One region of the Alteromonas sp. CyTr2 genome, then DNA from elsewhere that is predicted to be linked to it. Evidence: predicted binding sites of a transcription regulator. Region 1 holds the regulator's gene; each other region holds the start of a gene.

Evidence for each region. The regulator FliA, encoded in region 1, starts transcription of late flagellar genes. The targets are predictions, from matches to a motif close to CTAAAGNTNNNNNNNNNNNNGCCGATA.
Region 2: QME20_RS04275 (DUF3530 family protein) is a predicted target of FliA. The motif match lies at 5,760-5,786, and genes of this name have one in related genera.
Region 3: QME20_RS07080 (VC2046/SO_2500 family protein) is a predicted target of FliA. The motif match lies at 1,604-1,630, and genes of this name have one in related genera.

The regions. Positions count from the first base shown of each region.
Region 1 is NZ_CAMZMZ010000005.1:103,306-111,240, reverse strand. Features, by position in the region: gene QME20_RS05030 (chemotaxis protein CheA) at 1-878, opposite strand, end outside; gene QME20_RS05025 (protein phosphatase CheZ) at 891-1,646, opposite strand; gene cheY (chemotaxis response regulator CheY) at 1,681-2,064, opposite strand; gene QME20_RS05015 (RNA polymerase sigma factor FliA) at 2,101-2,832, opposite strand; gene QME20_RS05010 (MinD/ParA family protein) at 2,829-3,695, opposite strand; gene flhF (flagellar biosynthesis protein FlhF) at 3,701-5,110, opposite strand; gene flhA (flagellar biosynthesis protein FlhA) at 5,140-7,239, opposite strand; gene flhB (flagellar biosynthesis protein FlhB) at 7,674-7,935, opposite strand, start outside.
Region 2 is NZ_CAMZMZ010000004.1:124,281-132,215, forward strand. Features, by position in the region: gene QME20_RS04255 (hypothetical protein) at 1-973, shown strand, start outside; gene QME20_RS04260 (DUF4019 domain-containing protein) at 975-1,766, opposite strand; gene rapA (RNA polymerase-associated protein RapA) at 2,096-4,957, shown strand; gene rluA (bifunctional tRNA pseudouridine(32) synthase/23S rRNA pseudouridine(746) synthase RluA) at 5,007-5,723, shown strand; gene QME20_RS04275 (DUF3530 family protein) at 5,873-6,760, shown strand; gene QME20_RS04280 (hypothetical protein) at 6,903-7,226, shown strand; gene QME20_RS04285 (MFS transporter) at 7,270-7,935, shown strand, end outside.
Region 3 is NZ_CAMZMZ010000008.1:120,409-128,343, reverse strand. Features, by position in the region: gene QME20_RS07085 (tetratricopeptide repeat-containing response regulator) at 1-1,541, opposite strand, end outside; gene QME20_RS07080 (VC2046/SO_2500 family protein) at 1,663-2,217, shown strand; gene QME20_RS07075 (rhodanese-related sulfurtransferase) at 2,367-3,362, shown strand; gene QME20_RS07070 (EF-hand domain-containing protein) at 3,421-3,663, shown strand; gene QME20_RS07065 (PaaI family thioesterase) at 4,136-4,549, opposite strand; gene QME20_RS07060 (zinc-dependent alcohol dehydrogenase family protein) at 4,833-5,840, opposite strand; gene QME20_RS07055 (zinc-dependent alcohol dehydrogenase family protein) at 5,887-6,894, opposite strand; gene QME20_RS07050 (SDR family oxidoreductase) at 6,969-7,727, opposite strand; gene QME20_RS07045 (LysR family transcriptional regulator) at 7,883-7,935, shown strand, end outside.

The DNA.
Region 1 (7,935 bases):
GAAACGGCTCCCTGCTTGGTAGGCCCTTGCCCTGAGCCATGCAGTTGGTCAAGCAGTGCTTCAAATTCGTCATCGGTGATTTCTTCATCACCAGCTTCACTCGGCGTAACTGGTGCTGGAGCTGGAGCTGGTGCATTTGCCTTTGGCGCAGCTTCTTCACCACCAAACTTGCCTTTGCCATGTAAATCATCGAGCAGCGCTTCAAATTCTTCGTCGGTGATATCGTCGTTATCACTAGCGGCAGCAGGTGCAGCAGCCTTTGCAGGTTCGCTTTTAGCCGCTGAGGACTGTCCTGGTGCCCCAGAGCCATGAAGCTCATCAAGCAGCGCTTCAAACTCATCTTCAGTGATTTCGTCAATACCGCCGCTATCACCAGAACTTGGTGCCTGTGCAGTAGGCTCTTCAACAACTAATTCTGGCTCTTCAATCGCGGGCTCAGGTTCTGACACCGGCGCGCTTTGTTCACCAAAAATATTCTCATCTGGAGATTCCGGGCGACTTAGTTTGTGTAACAAGTCTACTAGGTGTGCATCTGCTGGCTCTAATGGATCCCGAGCTTTCACTCGTTCAAACATTTCAACCACCACATCTGTGGCTTGCAGAATAATATCCATCAGTTCAGGGGTTAGTGTTCGTTGACCGTTACGCATTACGTCAAAGACGTTTTCCGCACCGTGACAAATTTCTACTAACTCGGTAAGAGACAGGAACCCTGCTCCCCCTTTAACTGTGTGATAACCACGGAAAATTGCATTCAGCAAATCCGCATCTTCAGGATTGTTCTCAAGATCAACGAGCTGTTCTTGTAATTGTTCAAGTATCTCTCCAGCCTCAACTAGAAAGTCCTGTAATATATCCTCGTCAACATCAAACGACATGCGCCCGCTCCCCTAAAAACCTAAGCTAGACAGAAGATCATCTACATCATCTTGGCCTGACACGACGTCGTCGCGCTTATCGGCATCAATGATAGGGCCTTCTGCCTCTACACCATCAACCTTATCGGCCTTAACGCTAGATGGTTTAGTTTGTTCTGCACCGTCGCGTTCACCAAACATGGTAAGCATGTTAACTAAGCTGTCTTCCACTTCTTTAACCAAGTCGATAACGCGGCGAATAACCTGACCAGTTAAGTCTTGATAACCTTGAGCCATCAATACTTCTGTAAGTAACTGTGTAAGTTTAGCTGACTGTGCCGAACCTTCTTCCAACAATTCGTCTAAGTCTGCGCATAAAGCCTTGAATTCACCCAACTCTATTTGGCGATTCATCAGCTTCTTCCACTCAGGCATAACCTTTTCGATGCGCGCCGACAGCATTTCAGCTATAGGCATGCTCGCTTCAACGGCATCCATAGTAGTATTAGCAGCTTTTTCAGTTTCTTCAATTACGTAGGTTAGGCGGGATTGTGCATCGGGAATATCATCGGTCGCGAGATTTTTAATGCGGTCGTCTATTTGGAAATTATTCAGCGCGTCATGGAGCTGACGCGTCAGTTTCCCTACTTCGGCAAATAACTCAACGTTTTCTTTCATTGAGGCCGCTTCTAATAGGGCATTGGCTGAAGCGTTGTCACCCTCTTCAAGGTAGGTGACAAGCTGTTTTGCTTCTTCCAACGAAATTGGAACGTTTACATTCGTTGACATCCAGTAAACCTCATTTCTCTGGTGAGCGTCTGGATCAACCTAAACGTTCGAATATTTTATCTAATTTTTCTTTAAGTGTTGCTGCAGTGAACGGCTTAACAACGTAGCCATTAACACCTGCTTGCGCGGCGGCAACAATTTGCTCTTTCTTCGCTTCAGCAGTAACCATAAGCACTGGTAGGTGCTTGAGCTTGTCATCGGCTCTAATCGCGCGAAGCAAGTCAATACCCTGCATACCAGGCATGTTCCAATCGGTAACTACGAAATCGAAATCACCTTGCTGCAACATAGGCAATGCAGTACTTCCGTCATCCGCTTCCTGGATGTTGGAAAAACCCAAATCTTTAAGTAGGTTTTTGATGATACGTCTCATGGTAGAAAAATCATCGACCACGAGAATTTTCATGCTTTTGTCCAAAATAGCCTCCAGTGAGGGGTTAATTGTTATTAATTTCTATTCTTCGTCAGCTTGCCACGACTTCATTCGTGATTTGAGTTTTAACATGGCCTGACTGTGAATTTGACTGACTCTCGATTCACTTACATCAAGAACCTCACCAATTTCTCTTAGGTTCAGCTCTTCATCATAATACAGCGAAAGAACAATCGCTTCTCTTTCAGGTAATGTCGTAATTGCATGGGCAAGCGCTTTTTGGAAAGCGCCTTGCATTAAATCTTCCAGTGGTGCGTCGCTACCTCGATTTTGCTCTGTCGAAATAACATCTTCTGACACACCTAAATCTTCAATACCTACCAGCTTTCCGGCATTTACTTCATTAAGCATTTGGTGATAGTCCTGCAAGCTTACATTAAGCTTATCAGCAATATCAGAATCTCTAGCATCGCGGCCTGTTTCGCTTTCTACTTGCGAAATTGCTTCAGTGATCGCTCGGCCATTTCGATGAACTGAACGCGGTGTCCAATCCCCTTTGCGAATTTCGTCTAGCATAGCACCGCGAATGCGAATGCCGGCAAACGTTTCAAAGCTGGCTCCTTTTGAACCATCAAAGTTTCGCGCGGCTTCTAATAATCCAATCATGCCTGATTGAATTAAATCGTCTACAAGAACACTAGCCGGCAATCGCGCTATCAAGTGATGCGCTATACGCTTAACCAATGGCGCATGTCTTTCGACTAACTGCGCTTTATCGGTTTGTTGTTGATAAGCGGCTGCCTTGCTGTTCAACGCTGACTTCCTACGGCTTTTTCTGCAACTAATTGTTCAATGAAAAACTCTAAATGGCCACCTGGCTGCGCTGGAATAGGCCATGTTAAGGCTTTACTCGCCAACTGTGTTATTGCAACGGCTGCCGGTGAACCTGGGTAAGCATCGACAATGGCTGTTTGTTTACGCACTGCTTTACGAATGTTCTCGTCAAACGGTACTGTCGCCACTAATTCTAGTGCAACATCTAAAAAACGCCCTGTCACTTTGCTTAATTTACTAAATAGCTCTTGGCCTTCTCGCACGTCGCGCACCATATTAGCCACAACTTTGAAGCGGAAAACACCGTGCTCTCTATTCAGAATTTTTATCAATGCATACGCATCTGTCAATGAAGTAGGCTCGTCACACACAACGACCATGATGTCTTGTGAGGCTTTTGAAAAGCTCAACACCATGTCTGAAATACCTGCCGCTGTATCAACGATTAGCACGTCAATTTGCGAGCGCAGCTCACTAAAGGCACGAATTAGGCCAGCGTGTTGCGTTGGCGACAATTCTGCCATCGACTGCGTGCCTGATGTGGCAGGGGCGATCTTTATTCCGTGCGGACCGGTCACTAATACTTCATCAAGTGTACATTCGCCGGAAAGCACGTGGGATAAGTTTTTCTCAACACGCAAACCTAACATAACGTCTACGTTAGCAAGACCGAGGTCCGCATCGAGAACCATTACACGTTTACCTTGCTTCGCCATGGCGATAGCGGTGTTCAATGTAATGTTTGTTTTACCTACGCCACCTTTGCCACCGGTGACGGCGATTACTTTGATTAACCGTGATTGCTTCATTTTTCTTAAGCTACTCGCTTGGTCGTCAATCATACTGCTTATGCTGTTTTAATTGCGTTGTTACCACTAGTATGATTCAAACCGTACTTTTTATAAAGCTTTGCAGCAGCGGAAACCAAAGATTTCGCTTCTGCAATCTTAATGTCTTCAGGTACTTTTTGACCATCGGTGACATAACTAACCGGTAATTGGTATTCAACCGCTGCACTAAGCACCTCTCCTAAAGAGTAGCACTCATCTAACTTTGTGAAAATACAGCCACTTAGTTCAATATCATCATACGCTTGAATGATTCTCTGCAAAGCAGGATATTGCGTATTTGCTTGCGCTACCAAATATTTTTTAACATTTGGCATTTGTCCGTTATCAAACTGCTTAATTTGTTTAATTAATCGACTGTCTCTTTGACTAAATCCAGCCGTATCAATCAATACTAGTCGCTTATGACGAAGTTGGAATAATAAATCCGCAAGTTCTTCACTAGTCTGCGCTTTTCTCACCGTGCAGCCAATAATCTTTCCGTATGTCGCTAGCTGCTCATAGGCGGCAATTCTATACGTATCGATGGTAATCATCGCAACCGACTCTGCACCGTATTTTTGCGCATAGCGGGCAGCAAGTTTCGCAACGGTAGTTGTTTTACCGGTACCTGTTGGTCCTACTAATGCAACAGCACCTTGTGCGCTAAGTATATCGTTTCCTGTCACATTTATGCGATTAGCCAATAGGTTAAGAAGATATACCCATGCATCTCGTTCGTTGTAATGTGACGGCGTATAGCTAATAAGCTGTTTCGCTAACGCGTTGCTTAACCCCATATCGGTTAAACGGGTGATTAGATATTGATGAACAGGTTTTTGACGTTTGTTCTTAGCTTCCATCAAGTCGGCCACTTGATATTGCAATACATCGCGAAGAGACGCTAGCTCTTCCTTGATTTGCGCAAGCTCCGCTGACTGCGTCACAGAGGTATCATCCATACTTGACGCTTGATGCTCTGGGAAAGCGTTCTGACGAACTGGTTCATGAGAAGACTGCTGTGCTTCTACGTCGTCAATAAAGGCTTCTGAGAAGTCTAAGTGCGAAGCAATTTCATTGGCGTGCTTAGCATTCGCTGTCATTGGTTGGTTGGGTTGCGCGGGACTCGCTACGCCATTATTTCCACCGTGCTGCTTTTCTAGCAGTGCTTTAAGGCTATCAGGACCGTCGTCACCAATGATTTCGCTCAAGCTAGGCACTGCCTTTTGACCAGGTGTTTTTGCAGCGGCTTGTGGAGACGCTTTCGGCGTAAACAACTTCGCTTCAGGTTCTTTGTCGTAGGCTGCGACAAGCTCAATACCGTCAGCGACTTTGCGATTTGACATGATCACAGCGTCACTGCCCAATTCAGCTTTAACTTGGCTTAACGCCTCACGCATATCTTTGCCGAAGAAACGTCTAATTTTCATTGCAACCTCTCCAATCACCCAGTGTCAGATTATTGACCGACCGAACTGACTATTTTTATTTGTTTGTCGTCAGGCACTTCTTGGTAAGACAGAACATGAAGCCCAACAACCGAATATTTTAAGAAGCGAGACAGAACGGGTCGTAGCATGCCTGAGGTAAGGAGTACTGCAGGCTCTCCTTCTAACTCTTGCTGCTGACTGGCTTGCTGCAATGATTTTTGCAGCTTGTCTGCCAGGCCTGGTTCTATGCCAGCGCCATCTTCGCCACCTGCTTGAAGTGACTGGTGCAACATCTGTTCCAACTCTGGCGCCAAGGTTATGACAGGTATCTCTTTTGCACCTTGAGTAATTTCTTGGACAATTAAACGTTTAAGGGCAATACGCACTGCGGACACTAAAACATCGGGGTCTTGGCTGCGCGTGCCGTACTCACTGAGTGTTTGCACGATTGTACGCATATCGCGAATAGGCACGCCTTCAAACAATAAGGTTTGCAGTACTTTCACGACGGTGCTTAGCGGAAGGATGTCTGGTACTAACCCTTCAACCAGTTTCGGATGCTGTTTGGCAAGCATATCAAGAAGTTGTTGCGCTTCCTCGTGCCCTAATAATTGATATGCATTGTTAGAAAGTAATTGGCTTAAATGGGTCGCTACAACGGTCGCAGCGTCTACAACTGTGTACCCAAGGGTTTGTGCATGCTCCCGTTTGTTGGGCTTAATCCATACTGCGTCTAAGCCAAACGCGGGGTCTTTAGTGGCACGCCCTTCTAATTTACCGAACACTTGCCCTGGATTAATAGCAAGTTCTTCATCGTGACTGATGATGGAATCCCCAATCGTTACGCCTAGCATAGCGATGGTGTAAGTGTTGGGCTCTAAATCCAAGTTATCGCGAATGTGGACAGGCGGAATAAGGAAACCCAGCTCTTGCGATAGTTTCTTACGTACGCCTTTAATGCGCGTCAACAACTCGCCACCTTGGGATTTATCGACAAGAGGAATTAAACGATAGCCCACTTCCAATCCGATGGTATCTACCTGCTGAACATCATCCCAGCCAAGCTCTTTCACTTCAGGCGCAACCGATTCATCTTTTACCACATTGTCTGGCACTTTGGGCTCTGCGGCCTTTCTCTTTTCTTGGACCGACTGCCAGTAAGCAAAGCCTGCAATCAAGAATGAGAAGCCTAAGAATGCGATATGAGGCATCCCAGGAATGATACCCATCACAAATAGAACGCCCGAGGCTATATAAAGAGCTTGATTATTACCAAGCTGACCGCGGATTTCTTTGCCCATTTCCTGGGTCTCGTTTTCACGAGTAACGATAATGGCTGTAGCGACCGAAAGTAATAATGAAGGAATTTGCGCCACCAAACCATCACCGATGGTCAATATGGTGTAGATTTCTATAGCGTTACCGAATGAAAGCCCGTGCTGAATCATGCCAATAAAAAGACCACCGACAATATTAATCAGCATGATGAAAAGGCCTGCGACCGCATCACCCTTTACAAATTTTGACGCACCGTCCATCGACCCGTAAAAATCCGCTTCTGCGGTAATCTCTTCACGGCGTTTACGTGCTTGGTCTTGATCTATATACCCTGCATTTAAATCAGCATCTATGGCCATTTGCTTACCGGGCATAGCATCTAACGTAAAGCGAGCGCTTACTTCTGAAATACGTCCTGCGCCTGCGGTTACAACTTTGAAGTTGATAATAAGAAGAATGGCGAAAACAACAATACCTACGGCGTAGTTACCACCAATCACGACCTCACCGAAGGCTTCGATAACTTTACCTGCTGCATCGCCGCCTTCATGCCCGTAAAGTAAAACAACGCGAGTAGAAGCCACGTTAAGCGCTAATCTCAAAACGGTAGCGATAAGTAACACCAAGGGAAAAATGCCGAAATCTACTGGACGCTGGGTAAGTACAGCCACCAAGATAATGACTAGCGACAACGCAATATTAAAGCTAAACAGCACGTCCAGTAAGAATGGCGGCATAGGCAATATAACCATGCCCATAATTGCCAAAAGGACGATGGGTGCGCCTAAACCACTGGTAAAATTTTGCAGCTGATTTTTATCGAATCGCTGAAGATAACCGGATAACTGCATAGCTTGGTGTCTCTCTATCAGAAAATTGACGCTTTATGTGAATCTTCTAGTGAGTTTTCAACTAACGTGCCAGCTTTGTGTTTTACGCAAAAGTTATCCAAATCTGAGCTGTAATCATGCGTGATTACTGTCTACAGTGACTTGTATAGAGCGATTAAGATTTTGTATCTGAGGAACATACGAACAGTTTTTAATTACGTCACTATTCCTAGGGCCTACTCTTCATTTTAAAAGGATTATTCATGGTAGTACTACAAAACCGTGTTGCAACGTTTTGTTGGGTCAGCCTTGTCATCATGCTGACTTTTAGTCATGTAGCTCATGCATCTAAACAACCTAACTTACGGACAGCGTGTGGAGAATTTGCTAGCTGGTTCGGGGCACATACCTATGTCCCACCTTCAAAGTCAATTTTAACCCATTTAGCGGTTAGGTTAGTGTCGGTACTCTGGTGGGATAGGCAAATCCCGTTTAAGTGGCTTAGGACGTTTGCCCTTACCTGCTCTATGCGCTTTTAACTGATAAACATGTGCGAGCACCTGCGCTACCGCCATAAATAAGGCGTTAGGAATTTCATCGTCCACTTCAGTGGAGTAGAAAATGGCGCGTGCAAGCATGGGAGAAGGGATCAACGGCACATCGTTGGCGGTAGCAATTTTTCTGATGTGCATCGCTAGCTCATCAGCACCTTTAGCG
Region 2 (7,935 bases), on a different contig from region 1:
TGCCTTTCACTCTGGGCGACTGTTTGCTTGTGCTAATGCCTGTACTGAAGAAGATAATAAATGGCACCTGACACTCAATGTTCCCAGTGATGAACACATATTGTTGAATGGCAAAGTAATGAAAAGCAGCGTGTCGTGGACAGATAACAATGATGGAAGAGTCGTGTATGTGGGTAAGCAACAGCCAATTATTACCGATGATGTGGTTGCCCTAATTGATCCCGGGCTTCCTGAAAGCATTAAAGCTTCGCTAGAAGAAGATATACCCAACATAATGGCATTTTTCTCCCATTCTCTTAATCCGCTTAAGGGCGAAAAGCCCATGTTATTTGCCTCTTATGCAAACGTAGATGATCACTCTACACAAGGCGGCACACTACCTAACCAGATATTTATGCATTGGAACAGACAAGACTTAAATGAGCAGGCCGATAACAGCAGCTTTGTTAACCAAACACTTTGGTTCTTTGCTCACGAAGTCGCCCATTTATATCAGCCCGGCAGTACCGAAGGTGTATCAGAAAACGAGGAGCAGTCTTGGCTGCACGAGGGCAACGCCGACTACTTTGCGGCAATCGCCATGAACTTCCTCTACGAAGACGCCAATAGCTACGTTGAAAGCCGAATGACCCGCGCTTTCGAGAGCTGTACTGAAGGTCTGGCGCAGACAACGCTGGCTCGTGCTTATAAAAACGGGCACTTCAATCTTTATTATTCATGCGGGATGATAATGCACCGCGCCATCGATAGCGTGGTGCAACAAAAAACGTTAGGTGAGGAGTCGCTGTTCACCGTATGGAAGCGACTTCAAAAAGCAGTGAATAGTGGCATGCCGCCTGGCACAGCGACGTTCTTAACCTTGTTAGAACCCTACAATGCACCTGAACTTATCAAAGCCATCAACAATGCAACGAGCGATGATGCTTTCAAAGCCATTCAAGGAATTGAAACTTTGTACCAGTTACCTGAGTAGGCTACTTAATGAAGTAGCCTATTGCTTTATATTCGCCATCAACTTCCACCATAGAAAGGGTCTCTACTTTCATTGTGGTCTGGGAATCAAAGTCAGTGGTGAACGACAAAATCAGGTAGTTTTCTTTAGGCAATCCAGGCAGTGAAGTTGGCGCTTGTGCTAACGCGATTTCCCTCGACTTGGCCGCCCCCAATGGCTCCCTGACTAGCTGCATCGCCTCGGTCCATTTAGCGATTGAAATACCGCTTCTAAAAATAGCCCCACTCTCTTTCCAGCTTTGTTCATATTCACCGCTGTCGATAAGTTCCAGCCAGCTTGTTGCACCTTCAAGGACTTCGCTACTGACATTAACTGGCTTGCCAGCTTCAATTACTTGGTTGCTACCATTGTTCGCATTGACCGTTTGCGCATAATAAATAGCAGCAAACAAACTGATGGCGAGCGCTAGCGTGATCCAAAGAACATGTTGGGGATTCAACGACGTTCGCCGGTCACCCTGCAGCTTAATTGAATGATGAGCTGCGGCATTCTCGCCCGCAGTAGAAGTTTGCGAGGTTGGCTGCCCTTGAGCATGACTTGTAGTGGCATGGGTTTCACCCATTAAAAGCGCATCGGGCGTCGTTTCGAAAACTGAAGCAAGTGCGCCTATTGAATCGTGTGAAGCAGATTGTGTTTTCTCAATTCGCTGAATAGTACGCAAACTCAATCCAGACACATCTGCCAGATGCTGCTGACTCCATGCCCTAGCATTGCGAAGTTGTATAAGCTTTTGACTGTCTACTTTCATATCCATCTCGCGCTTCCTCCTGTTAGCTGCGCTTCACATACGTTAAAAACGTAACGCGGTTAACAGTAAGAAATATCCATGGTCAGTGATACGACAGTTTTACGCCAACCCTGTGACAAAGCAAGCCTGATGGGCACGTTAACGTTCTTATTCTTTTGCTACCAGCATTCTCGTTGTGAAGCAAAGAAGGCCTACTAGTGCTAATCGTCTTGTTAACGCAGGGCATAGGTACTCAATCCCCCCACCTGCAACCGCAAATCAAATGAGCTAGTATTAATGACTTATCACAACGCAATGCGTACAATACCGCCCCCCGAAAAATAGGTTGGTGATTTATGAGTTCAGATAGTCAATTTTCAGTTGGTCAGCGTTGGTTAAGCAACACAGAAATAGAGCTGGGGTTAGGTGTCGTTATTGGTAGCGACTTCCGTTCTGTCGAAGTGTTGTATCCAGCAACAGGCGAAGCGCGAAAGTATACTAAGCAAGATGCGCCGCTTACGCGACTAATTTTTGAAATTGGCGAAACGGTCAAAAGCCAAGACGGCTGGGAAATGACCATTACTGAAAAAGAAGAAAGCCAAGATCTTTTCATCTATCACGGGCTTCGCGAAGACACCAAAGCGCAAGCGCGATTACCTGAAACCATGCTAGACAGCCATATTCGCTTGAACCAACCTGAAAAGCGCCTGTTCAGTCAGCAATTAGACAACCCTAAATGGTTCGATTTGCGCGAGCGTGCTTTAGATCATCAATACGATTACTTACGTTCAAACACCATTGGTCTTGCAGGTGCGCGCATATCGCTTATTCCGCACCAACTCCACATTGCGTCAGAGGTAGGCGGCAGACACGCACCTCGCGTATTACTTGCCGATGAAGTAGGTCTTGGTAAAACCATTGAAGCCGCGTTGATTATTCACCAGCAGCTTAAAACAGGCCGCGCAGAGCGCGTGCTTATTTTGGTTCCAGACTCGCTCATGCACCAATGGTTAGTTGAAATGCTTCGTCGCGTTAACCTTCCTTTTGCCATTTACGATGAAAGTCGTTGCGAGGCTATAGAGAAGAGCGAAGGCTTACAAGATGACGAAACATCTGACGCGAGCGCTGTGAATCCATTTGAAAACGACCAGCTAGTACTTTGTAGTATCGACTTCCTAAGCAAGAGCGAAAAACGCCAGCAGCAAATTCAAGCTGCAGGATGGGATTTAATGGTTGTCGATGAAGCCCATCACCTTGCGTGGTCAAGTGAGGCTCCCTCTGCCGAATACTTGTGTGTGGAAGCGCTGGCAAACCAAACGCCAGGCGTATTACTGCTTACCGCAACGCCTGATCAACTTGGTCACGAAAGCCACTTTGCCCGCTTGCGCCTGCTCGACCCGGCTCGCTTCCATAGCTACGATGCATTCTTAGATGAAGAATCGAAATACAGCCAACTGGCCGATGCGGTAGCGCCATTACTTTCAGACGCCGAGCCTAACGACAAGCAACGCAGCAAACTCGCAGAATTCGCGCCTGACGTAATGGAACATGTGGGTGATTTAAGCTCGCCGGAAAATCGCCATGCGCTGCTGCACCAACTTATCGATTGTCACGGCACAGGCCGTATGCTGTTTAGAAACCGCCGCGCCAATATCGAAGGCTTTCCGATGCGTAAATTAAGCGCTTACGAACTGGCTTTGCCTGAGGTTTATTCAGATGCCGTGAGCGGCGGCGACTTAACCTATTCACTGTATCCTGAACGTATGGCAAGCGTGGTTAACAGCTGGACCAAGCAAGACCCGCGCGTTGAATGGCTGCTTGATTTCATGCAAAGCGTTAAGCCAGAAAAGATTCTGCTTATTTGCGCAAGCGCCCGTACTGCACAAGAGTTAGGTGAGGTTATTCGCACGCAAACCGGTATTCGCCACAGTGTATTCCACGAAGGCATGAGCATTGTTGAGCGCGACAAGGCGGCCCATTATTTTGCTGATGAGGAAGACGGCGCACAAATTCTACTGTGTAGTGAAATTGGTAGCGAAGGTCGTAACTTCCAGTTCGCCCACCATTTGGTGCTATTCGATTTGCCTATCACGCCAGATCTGCTTGAACAACGTATTGGTCGTCTTGACCGTATTGGCCAAACCCAAACCGTACAAATTCACGTGCCGTATTTAGCGAAAACCGCGCAGCACGTATTACTAGATTGGTATCACGAAGGGCTGAATGCCTTCGAAAAGACCTGCCCCACGGGCTCTGGTGTATTCGACGACGTTAAGCCTCTGCTTATTGGTGCATGCTTACACCCTGACGATATGAGCGCGCGTGACGAGCTAGTGAACATGAGTGTTACGCTTAATAGCCAGCTCGTAGCGCAGCTTGAAGCCGGTCGCGATCGTCTTCTAGAGCTTAATGCTTCGGGAGAGGGCCGCGTAGAACAACTGCTTGAAGACATTATTACCCTTGATAGCGAACAAGATTTGTCGCGCTTTATGGGTCGCGTTTTCGATGCTATTGGTGTTCAGCAGGACGAAAAAGGCAATGACTGCTTTATTCTTATGCCAACTGAATCGATGGTGAGCCAGCTTCCAGGTCTTGACCCAGAAGGCATGACGGTTACTTACAAGCGCCGTGTTGCCACCACGCTAGAAAACGTGCAGTTTTTAAGTTGGGATCATCCACTTGTGCATACCGCCATGGACGTAGTACTCACCGACGTACACGGAAAGAGCAGCATGGGCTTCATTGCCGAGCCATCTTTGCCAAAAGGCGCTTATTGGGTTGAAGCGCTGTTTGTGCTGCAGGCGCAAGCGCCTAAAGCGCTTCAGTTGGGCCGCTTCTTACCTCAAACGCCCGTGCGAGTGTGTTTAGATGCGCAAGGAAACCCGTCTGAATTGAGCTTCGACGTTAAACGTAAAATTGGACGTAAGATCTCGGCTCAGCTTCTAAAAGCCTTGCAACAGCCGCTTGAGCTTGCCATTGAAAAGGCGCGTAAGCTTGCCCATCAGCAAGCTAACCAAAAGCAGCACGACGCACTTAACAGCATGCACAGCACGCTTAACGAAGAAATACAGCGCTTGCGCGATCTTCAAAAGCGTAACCCAGCAGTACGTGACAGCGAAATTGAGTTTATTGAAACACAAATGAACGCCCTTGATAAAGTTATTCAGGATGCAGATGTTCAGCTGGACGCCATTCGTATTGTGGTAAATAACCCGTAACCTCGAAAGGTTAAACATTCAAAAGCGACTGTGAAGTAACGAGTACATAATGGCGAACCCAAGTTTTGTTTATAACCCACCGATGACACCTTATCTTGATATTTTGTATCAAGATGAGGACATAGTGGTTGCGCATAAACCTAGCGGGCTATTGAGCGTTCCGGGCAAAGCATTAGAGCACCGCGACTCGTTGATTAGCCGAGTGAAACGTGTGTATCCCACCGCCACAGTAGTGCATCGCTTAGACATGGCGACTTCGGGTATTTTGGTGCTGGCGCTTAATAAAGATAGCCATCGCCATATCTCGAAACAGTTTGAGTTACGTCAAACTAAAAAGCGCTACTTCGCACGTGTTCATGGGCATGTAGAACAAGACAGCGGAGAGGTTAACCTTCCCCTTATTTGCGACTGGCCAAACAGGCCAAAGCAAATGGTAGACTTCGAGCGCGGTAAAAAAGCCGTAACGCACTTTGACGTCATTGAGCGCACACTGGATGAAAAAGAGCGACCCTATTCTCTCGTTGCCCTTTATCCTATTACCGGTCGCTCTCACCAACTGCGAGTACATATGCTTGCTTTGGGTCACCCTATTTTGGGAGATAGACTCTATGCCCATGAAGAAGCGTTATCCATGGCGCCTCGTTTACAGCTTCATGCTGAAAGCTTGAGTCTTTCGCACCCGACACTTGGGCATTGGCTGCACTTTAATGTCGCCATCCCTTTTAGTCCGTTTTGCCCAAAGCCGCTCTCAGAAAGTATTGAGTAGCGTTCTAACGCTACTCAACTTTATCAATAGACTCCATTTTAGTTTTAACGCACCCTGCCGATAACCTTCGTATACGCTTGATGTACGAATTAATTTGATGCTGTCAAAGCTGAATAGATCCAGATTAAGGTAAAGGCAAACCACATTTTATGAAAAGGCACGCTCTCCTTTTAACATTTGCTGTTATTGTTTCGCTATTGCCTATGACAGCTCACTGTGACTTTTTCACAGATGTTAGTCACGCCTATCTGCCTGGAGAAGTGAAACCTTTGATGATTGGAGAAGTTGAATCCCCAATTATTGAAATTGAAGCGCAAACACCATTACCTTTGGGTGTGGCTATCATACTCACCGAGCCTTTTCCCTCTAGCCTTACGCTCGCGCAGGGAAATAGCCTTGCCAACATGCTTGCAGAAAAAGGCTGGAATGTAGTGATAAGTCCGTTTAATTTGCCGGTCAATGTCACTTCCCAGCAGAACCTACCTGCTGAATCTACAAACACCGACAAATCAGACTCTGAAAATACGTCTATGTCAGCCCAAAATATCCACCCCAGAAGTAATCAACTTACGCAGTATCTCAATTTCGAATCAGCAACTTCAGCACTGAGTTTACAACTCAATGCATTGAATAATTATTTACAAGACAATTCAGGCTACCGTATGGTCATTGCACAAGGCATGCTGGCCACAACTTACTTGTCCGTCGTAGAGCAACAGCCTCAACTTCATCCAGACACTTTCGTAGCCATTTCACCTTTTTGGCCAGAAGAATCAACGAATACATTAGTTATAGATAATATAGCGCAGTCCAGCTTTCCAATATTGGATCTGTCACTAAGTGGATTTAACGATTGGGCGAACAGTACCACGCAAAAACGAAAGATTAGCGCAAAAAACGCACTAAAAATGCACTATCGGCAAATAATTATCCCCAGCAATTTATTAGCCTTTAGTATAAAGGAGTTTCAGAAACCCCCTCATATTCAGATAGTTGCAAATAGTACTATTGGTTGGACTCGCCACCTAGGCTGGTAATTCGATAATTTACCGATTACGCTAAATTAGTATCCAAAACAATTACCTAAATTTAATGGTGTAAATAGCAAGCCTCTGTCCTAAGCAGTAAGATTGTTATGAACTATAATACTTTTAGCAAACATAAACGGTTGAGTTACTTGTGAGTGTTCAAGATTTCGTAGATAACAAAGCAAAGCAGCTGTGTTTCTATTTGAGAGCATTTTGGCAAGGAGAGCTTCCTATCGAGGAGATCGAGCTATTCTTTTGGGATAGTATGGAAGAATGGGGGCAAATTGATTACACCTTAACGCAGCCCTACACACAAAAAGAACGAGTTTTTTGGCATTTACTTCACCAAGTGCATTATTGGAATGAAGATAAGCTAATTAACGACCAGTTTCTTGTAGATGAACTAAATAACTGCGTGAATTTCCTTGAAGGTTTGGGTCATTGCCCACTCGACTGCGTAGGCATTCGTCCATAGTAAAACTTTCACTTCAACGCGTTATTGCTTCTCACTGTGGTTCATGGCTCAATATGCTTTTGTATTCTTGCCTAAGGCCGCAGTTTTGCTCAACGCTTTAAAAACGTTTAACGACAAACGATACCTCAGTATATTTCTTTTCGGCATTTCCAGTGGCTTCCCTTGGATCATGATTGGTTCAGTGCTATCTGCTTGGCTCAAAGATGAAGGTTTGTCTCGCTCGGCCATCGGCTTATTCGGCATTATTTTCGCGACATACTCTTTTAATTTCCTCTGGTCTCCGCTTGTCGACAAAATCAAGCCCCCACTATTAGGTCAACGACGAGGTTGGATTTTCGCTATGCAAGGCTGTGTAGTTTTGCTGTGTTTAGTGATGTCTCAACTCACTGCAGACCAAGATTTGTTTTATGTTGCATTAGTCGGTTTGCTTATTGCTATTGCCTCAGCCACGCAAGATATCGCCATCGATGGTTTTCGCATTGACTGTATTGCCCAAGACGACAAAGACGGCATGTCAGCTGCGTCTTCAGTAGCCACCGCTGGCTGGTGGACAGGTTATGGCGGGCTTGGTGCTATCCCGTTCTTCTTGGCTGACATGACATCTTGGACTTGGCCAAACATTTATCTTTTACTCGGTGCTCTCATGGCTTTATTAATGTGCGCCACGTATTTAGCGAACGAGCCACAAATTGACCGCGAAGCCTTGCTT
Region 3 (7,935 bases), on a different contig from region 1:
TTACACTCATTAATGAGTTTCATTTCAGCTTTATCTTCTTTGATTGCAATTTGTAGAAGACACTGTAATAGATTAAGCGCAACCCCTGTATTTACAGGAGCAAAGCCTTGAGCAAGGGCGAACGAAGCTTTAGCACGTTCGTAATCTTGCTGCTGATAGTGCTGAATGCCTTCGCGGTTGAACTGTTGATAACTAGCTAAGTTTTTCTGAGCATTGAGGGCTTGCGCATCAAGCATGTTTAGACTGTTTTGGTCGAGCTCATCCTGTCTTGAAGTCAAAAGTGCATTCAACTGTAGCGCATCATCAAACTCACCCAGTTTATACATAACGTTAATACTGTCAGGGATAAACGCGGTAGGAACTTCCGTGTACTTATCGTCAAGAAGTGTTTGTGACGTTGTTAAGTGGCGTTTGGCATCAATCAGTTTGCCGTCTATAGCGCTAATTCTAGCGTTGACGATTGTACCAAATATATCTACATCAAAATCTCTGTCCATTTTTTGAAGATGTTCATCAAACTTTCCTCGTTGCAGGGTAAGTAATGCTTCTTGCTGATACTTATTGCGCTGGCGCTTGTCGTCTGCAAACTCTGCGACATCTAAAAGGCTTCGGATAATACCGCACCAGTGTAAACTTGTTTTGTGAACGGTTCGTTTTGATAAATCCCAGATCGCTTGGCTTGAACTCGCTGCCAGCACTAAATCGTCATTTTGCCGACCTATTTCACAGGCTTTGAAATGCCTGGGTAAGGAGTAGGGTGACAGTTTTATTGCTTCTTTTATTGCATCTAGTGCTTTGTCGCCAGCTGTGGTGGCTTGGTGTGCTTGCGCAAGAATATCGTGGGCGTCTGCATTGAACCGGTTACGCTTTAGCGTTCTCTTGGCAATTGAAATCGCTTTCTCATATTCCTTTAAAAGCAAGTAAGTTTTTCCAATAGCTATTTGTGCCCACAGCACGGGTTTTCCGTCAATGTAGTCACGTAACACATCTAGCGATTTATCGGGTTGCTTTATACGCCAGTATAGCTCGACTAATAGCTGTTCACAGTGACCTTTATAGTGGGAAGGGGAGTCAAGTAACGCTTCGATATGGTCGATCGCACTGTTTATTTCACCCTGTTCAACGAGACTAAACGCTTGCTGGAGAAACTGTCTTTTCTGCCACGCACGAACAATACGAGACTTCAGCTGAACTTGAGAAAAGGGCTTAATTAAAAAATCATCGGGTCTACGTTCAATACTGCCCAACACTACCGGTCGAGCGCTGTCTGCGCTTATCAGAATGAACACCGATGTGGGACTGATAAGCCTTCGAGTGCGCAACTCTTCAATGAGCTCATAGCCATTTTTGTTGTCAGCTCCCAAGTGTAGATCACAAATGACAATATCAAACTTATGCTTTTTACATAGTGATACCGCTTGTTCAGCAGATGACTTCGTAACTACATCAGATGCGCCCATCGAATGCATCAGCCCCTTTAATAAAAGAAGGAAAGGGCGTTGGTCTTCAACAATCAGTACTTGTTTGTTGCTAAATTGCATTTCAAATCCATGAATGAGCGCGCGATTACTTTATAGGAGTATATCTAATTTTAGATAATAAGCTTAAGAAAAACATTATCTTGCCGAAAACATAAGTATACATATGAAGTTGTAAATAAGAATGTCGCAAGAAACTGTCGAAGCTCGTGAGCAAATACCTATTGACCCCAGTATATACTGGGAGCGCAGTGGTGTGCTTGCTAAAGCATCTGCGCAGGGAGCGTTGTTCTCTTTATATCTTGCTATGCAGCAACATAGTGTTGCCGAGCCATTTGAAATTGAAGCGGTAGCGTCAGAATCTGATGATAAAAGCAGCATCGAATCCAAGCTTGCATCGTTAAATTATTATAGAAGGCCATCGCTAGCCGCTAATGAAAGCGAATGGGGCAGAATGCGCGTTTTGTCTGAGTTAGTATCTCAAGACTATGCGGCAGCAAGATTATATTTAAGTATGAATCCCTCTCCACTATCACAAACTGATGATGCTAAACGTCTACCCGACGATGTAGTAGATAATTGTAGTTTGGCAACACAAAAGCGGTTGAAAAAGGAATACGCTAACACCGTGAAGGAAGATAATACGATGCTATACGATATCCTCTCATCACAAGATAAAGAACACCATTCACAACATGAAAATTCGTCACACTTCACATCTTTTGAGAATATTGCATAGCAGTTATTTCAATTCGTTGTTGCGTGCTAAGTTTGGGTTGACGTACGAGCGCTAATTCGTATCCGCTCTAGTTTTTATCATTCCTTTTTGTTATATTGCGCGCCGCATTTTTGCACTGGTCTTACGCTCCAATCAGCAAAGGTTAAAATATGTCTAAATATATTGTATGCGCAATGTATAAATTTGTTGCGCTTGAAAACTTCAAAGAAATCCGCCAACCGCTTCTCGAAACAATGGAAGCTAATGGCATTAAAGGTACGCTTCTTCTTGCCCACGAGGGGATAAACGGTACGGTTTCTGGTACCCGCGAAGGTATCGACGCATTGCTTGCTTATTTAAACAGCGACGAGCGTATTAATCCTATTTCTTGCAAAGAATCTCTTCACGATGAACAGCCGTTCTATCGCACCAAGGTAAAACTGAAAAAAGAAATTGTGACCATGGGCGTTGAGGGTATTGACCCTCGCAAAACCGTTGGTACTTACGTAAAACCTAAAGACTGGAACGCACTCATTAGCGACCCAGATGTTACGGTTATTGACACGCGAAACGGTTATGAAATTGAAATTGGTACGTTCAAACACGCTATCGACCCTAAAACCGAAACGTTTCGTGAGTTTCCTGAATACGTAGCGAAAGAGCTCGACCCGTCAAAAAATAAAAAAGTGGCTATGTTCTGCACCGGTGGTATTCGCTGTGAAAAATCGACGGCTTACTTGAAAGAGCAGGGGTTTGACGAGGTTTATCACTTAGAAGGCGGTATTCTACAGTACCTTGAAGATGTACCGAAAGAAGAGTCATTGTGGGAAGGCGATTGCTTTGTATTTGATAATCGCGTTGCAGTTAACCATGACTTAGAGAAAAGCCATTATGAGCAGTGCTACGCGTGTAGACTTCCAATTACTGAAGAAGACAAGCAGAGTGATAAGTATGAGCCGGGTGTAAGCTGCCCACACTGCTTTGGTACCCATACCGACGATCAAATTGCTCGCTTTAGAGAACGTGAAAAACAGGTTCAACTGGCAAAAGAGCGTCAACAAGAGCACGTAGGAACGGAAGCGCGTTTGACCATGGAACAAAAGCGTCAAGAAAAAGCAGAAGCTCAACGTTTACGTGCACTTAAAGCAAAAGAAAATCAGGCGTAGACAGCTAGAAAGAAGGGCGTTACACTCGTGCTTATTGCAGTTGAAATAAGGAATGCGAGTGAGCACTCAACTTTCAGAATCTAAAATTGAAGAAATTAGAAAGGACTTCAGCTTTTTCGATCGTGATGGCAACGGCCAAATCGATTTGCCGGAGTTCATCGAGCTTCTAACCGTTATTTCACCAAAAACGAAAGCTAGCCATGTACAAGAAGGCTTTAAGCTTATCGATAGTAACGATGACGGTTACATCGACTTTGAAGAGTTTTTGGAGTGGTGGCAAGAAGGATGGTGGGAATACTAAGTTTAAACTTAGTAACACTTATCGTCGACTGAGGCTTTTCGACACGCTAGGCTAAGCGTGGAAACGAGGGCTAGGCCACGTAAAAGAGCCAATTGAAAACGAGTGCTTTTAAGCACTCGTTTTTTTATGTGTTGAGTTTGGTCAGTCGTGTTGGGAGTGAGATATAGCTTCCTTTGAATAGCCTTCAATGTCGGCTTCGAGCGTAAAGCGGATATTGAAGGTTACTAACGCGCTTGTCCATTGTAGACAAGGGGCGAACGTTCTACGCCCAAAGCAGCGACAGCGTTAGCTGTCCGACTGACTTTATTTGTTGGCCTCGAATTGCTCCAATGCCTCCGTTGCAGGCCTGAAGTAGGCGTTTATATCAGATTACAATTGATAACCATTTAATCTTCCCCTCAAATAACTGCCTTTTTTCTTTTAAACGGAGTCAAGCTTTCAGAGAGTTAATTGTTTTAATATTTTCACTTCGTTACGATGTATAGGGCGGTATAGAGTATGTACCCACAGCATGTGCTACCAAATCACTCACCCCGTCAGAGTACAGAGAAACCTCCCCAACCACGAGAGTACGGCCGACTTTTATCAGAGAACATTCCGCAATGATTCGCTCATTTGCCGATGGCTTACGTAAGAAGTTGATGTTAAGGCTAGTTGTTACTGCCAATGGCACGATGCCAATTTGACCAAGTATCGCCACATAAAGTGCCACATCAGCCACACTCATTAAGACAGGCCCCGAAACCGTTCCGCCAGGACGTAATTCATCCTGACCTACATGATGAGATACAGTCGCTCTACCGTTGCTCACTGCTTCCACAACGCATTTGCTTTGTGGAAACTCCGAATTCATGAAAGCGATAACTTCTTCTTTTGTAGCTGTCATTGAGACTCCTTAAATATTTATTCACGTTTATAGGTACTTGGTGAAGCGTTGCTCCAAGACTTCTATACCCCATTGTAAGCCTAGTTTCTCTTCCACCAATTCAGAGCCCTGACTTTCGTACAGAAGCTAGAATTTTACCGTCCCGTTTGATCGTCCAAATCTCATTGCTTGGGTTATCTAGCCTTCCAATAAATTCCGCCATGCTACTCGCCACTGAACACGCAAATTCCCAACCAATATCAGCCACTGACTTAGTTAAGAGATTAGCGGAAGTTACGAACTGTTAATCAAGTTCGACCACTATTTTACCAATCTGCTGATTGGACTCCAGATAGTGATGCGCTGCTACTATCTCTTCAAATTTAAAGCTTCGATCAATGACAGGCTTGAGTGTTCCCTCGGATAAACCCGAGTGGATAAATTGCTTTGCTCTGCGAAAACGCTCGATGTCTTTTATAACTTCAGTAAACACATACCCCCTAACTGTCAGACTTTTACGAAGTGCTATTTTTAAGGGAAAAGGAGTGACTTCGGGACTTAATGCTCCGTGTGCTATTATTGTTCCTTCAGGGCTCATTGCTTCAGCAATTTCTGCTATCTGCGGCCCACCGACAGCATCAAATGCGATTTTTAAATTGTTTTCTCCCAAGATACTTCTCAAGCTATCCAGCAGCGGTTCTTCTTGGGTTGCAATCACATGGGCCGCGCCAGCCTTGAGCACAGCAGCCTTTTTAGCTCCTGTTAGAGTTGTAGCGATAGGGATCCCCCCCAGAGCATTCACAATTTGAATCGCAGCCAATCCAACACTGCTCGATGCGGCGGTTATCAGTACTGCATCGCCTTTTTGCACGTTAGCAATTTCGACCAAAGCGCCATAAGCTGTCAGGTACTGCATCCAAGCTGCTGCGCCTTCAGCAAAGGTTAGCCCTGCTGGTTTGAGTGCCACATATTCACTTGGTACGACAATCTCTTCTGCGTAGCAGCCGTTCTGAGAAAGCCCCATCTGAGGGACAATACAAACCTCGTCCCCAAGGCGTAAATGATTTACCTCTTCCCCGACTTCAATGACTATCCCGGATGCTTCATAGCCGATTCGCGAAGGGAAGTCAGCCTTTTCTATATAGCTGCCTCGCCTAAACATGGCATCAGCACGATTGAGCCCAACAACCTTGACCGCAATACGTACATCAGTGGCCTGCAAACTTGGACTCGCGAGCGAGTCAATAGTTAATACCTCGGGGCCACCTAATTCATGGAAACGAACAGTTCGAATTAGTTTTCTTGGGCTCATATGCATCCTCAACAATGACTTTTTAAGTAATTACAACAATGACTTTTTAAGCAATTACATCAATAACTACTTTACCCATGGACCCCAACTCTACGGCATTATGTGCATCCATTGCCGTGTCTAGGGAAAAGCGTAACGGATCGAGTAGCGGCTTAATTTGTCCAGCTTCAACAAGCGCCGTAATTTGCCGCAGAATGTCACCATGATGTTTGCGCCCCTCTCCGCTGAGCTGTGGGTGTAACACAAAAATCGCTGACAATGTTGCAGAGCGTAATGACGACGGTGCCAGATTATGTGAGCTGAATGCAGCACAGCTTAAAATATGTCCATAATGTGCAATGATACCTAACGAGGCATCGAGTACAGAGCCACCGACAGTGTCGTAAACGATATCGAATCCTTTGCCTTGGGTGTATGCGTCCACGTAGTCAGCAGGGCTTACAGTGTGATAATCAATCGGCGTGGCACCAAGCGCCTTGAGCAGTTCTTGTTTTCCAGTCGATGCAGTGGCATAAACGTCGGCACCTAAGGCCTTAGCAATTTGCACAGCTACATGTCCAACTCCGCCAGCTCCACCTTGGATAAGGACTTTCTGGCCCGCTTTAACATTCGCCTTGTCAACCAAACCTTCCCAAGCGGTAAGTGCAACCAGAGGTAAAGCCGCAGCTTCACGCATGGGCAAATTTTTCGGTTTGAGAGCAAGTAACTCAGCATCAACGTTGGCATATTCAGCCAATGATCCTTGCAATCCTCGCACTCCGCCAGTCAGACCATACACTGCATCGCCTACTGCAAAGCCGGTGACGCCGTCGCCGATAGCAACAATTTCTCCAGCTAAATCGGTGCCAAGTACTGCGGGTAATTCCGGCATGGCATAAGGAGCGATACCTTGGCGGATCTTGTAATCAATAGGATTGACTCCACTTGCAAATATTTTTACTTGCACCTGACCTGCTGATGGAGAGGGTAAGTTAATCAGGGCATCCCGGAATACTGTACCCTCTTCATAGCTATCTAATACCAAAGCACGCATTTGTCTGTTTAACGCTGTCATCAATAACCTCACATACTGAATATTCAGCGGGTGCTTAAATCACCCGCTGGTTAATAAGTCTTTTATTAAACGAATTAAAATTCTTGAACAGTTGGGCGCAGAACAATCTCGTTGATATCCACATCCGCAGGCTGCTCAATTGCGTATGCGATAGCACGAGCAACAGATTCAGATGGAATTTCATTTTGCTGATAAAAATCTTTTACAAAGGCTGCACCCTGAGTATCTGAACTTCCATGTTTTAATTCAGATTCGACTGCCCCCGGTGAAATGATTGTTGAACGAATGTTACCCCCAACTTCATGGCGTAAGCCTTCGGCAATAGCGCGAACAGCGAATTTGGTTCCGCTATAAACCGTGCCGCCGGGACTGAATACTTTGACACCCGCTACGGATGAAATATTGATAAAGTGGCCTGTTCCCTGAGCCTGAAAAATCGGAAGCGCTGCGGCTACTCCATACAGCAGACCTTTAACGTTTATATCAATCATGCGATCCCACTCGTCAACTCGAGTCTCAGCTAACGGTGCAATCGCCATTAACCCTGCATTATTGATAACCACATCAACTTTACCGAAGCGCTCTCGTGCAAGGTTTACAAGGGCCTTCACTTCGTCCTGGCAAGTCACATCTGTCGCTTGAACCGCAACTTTTCCGCCCGCTGTACGTATGTCAGCAGCAATAGCTTCAAGCTTGTCGATGCGTCGGGCACCTAAAACAACAGATGCGCCAAGGCTGGCTAAATGTCTTGCTGTGGTCTCGCCTAAACCGCTGCTACCACCAGTGATCACAACGACCTTACCGCTGATGTTGTTTGCTAAAACACTGCTCATAGTTACTATCCTCAAATAAGTTGAATGACGTTGTCTAAATAACAAGCAAAGTATCTCTTACCTTCAAAAACCAATAAATGGAAATGTTTTAATTTTACAATTCCATATTTTGGAATAATATTTATGTATTGATATCAAACCTGAATGTGACTGTGATGCTTAACAGATTGGAAATGCTCCGGATATTTTGTACTGCTGCTGAGTCTCG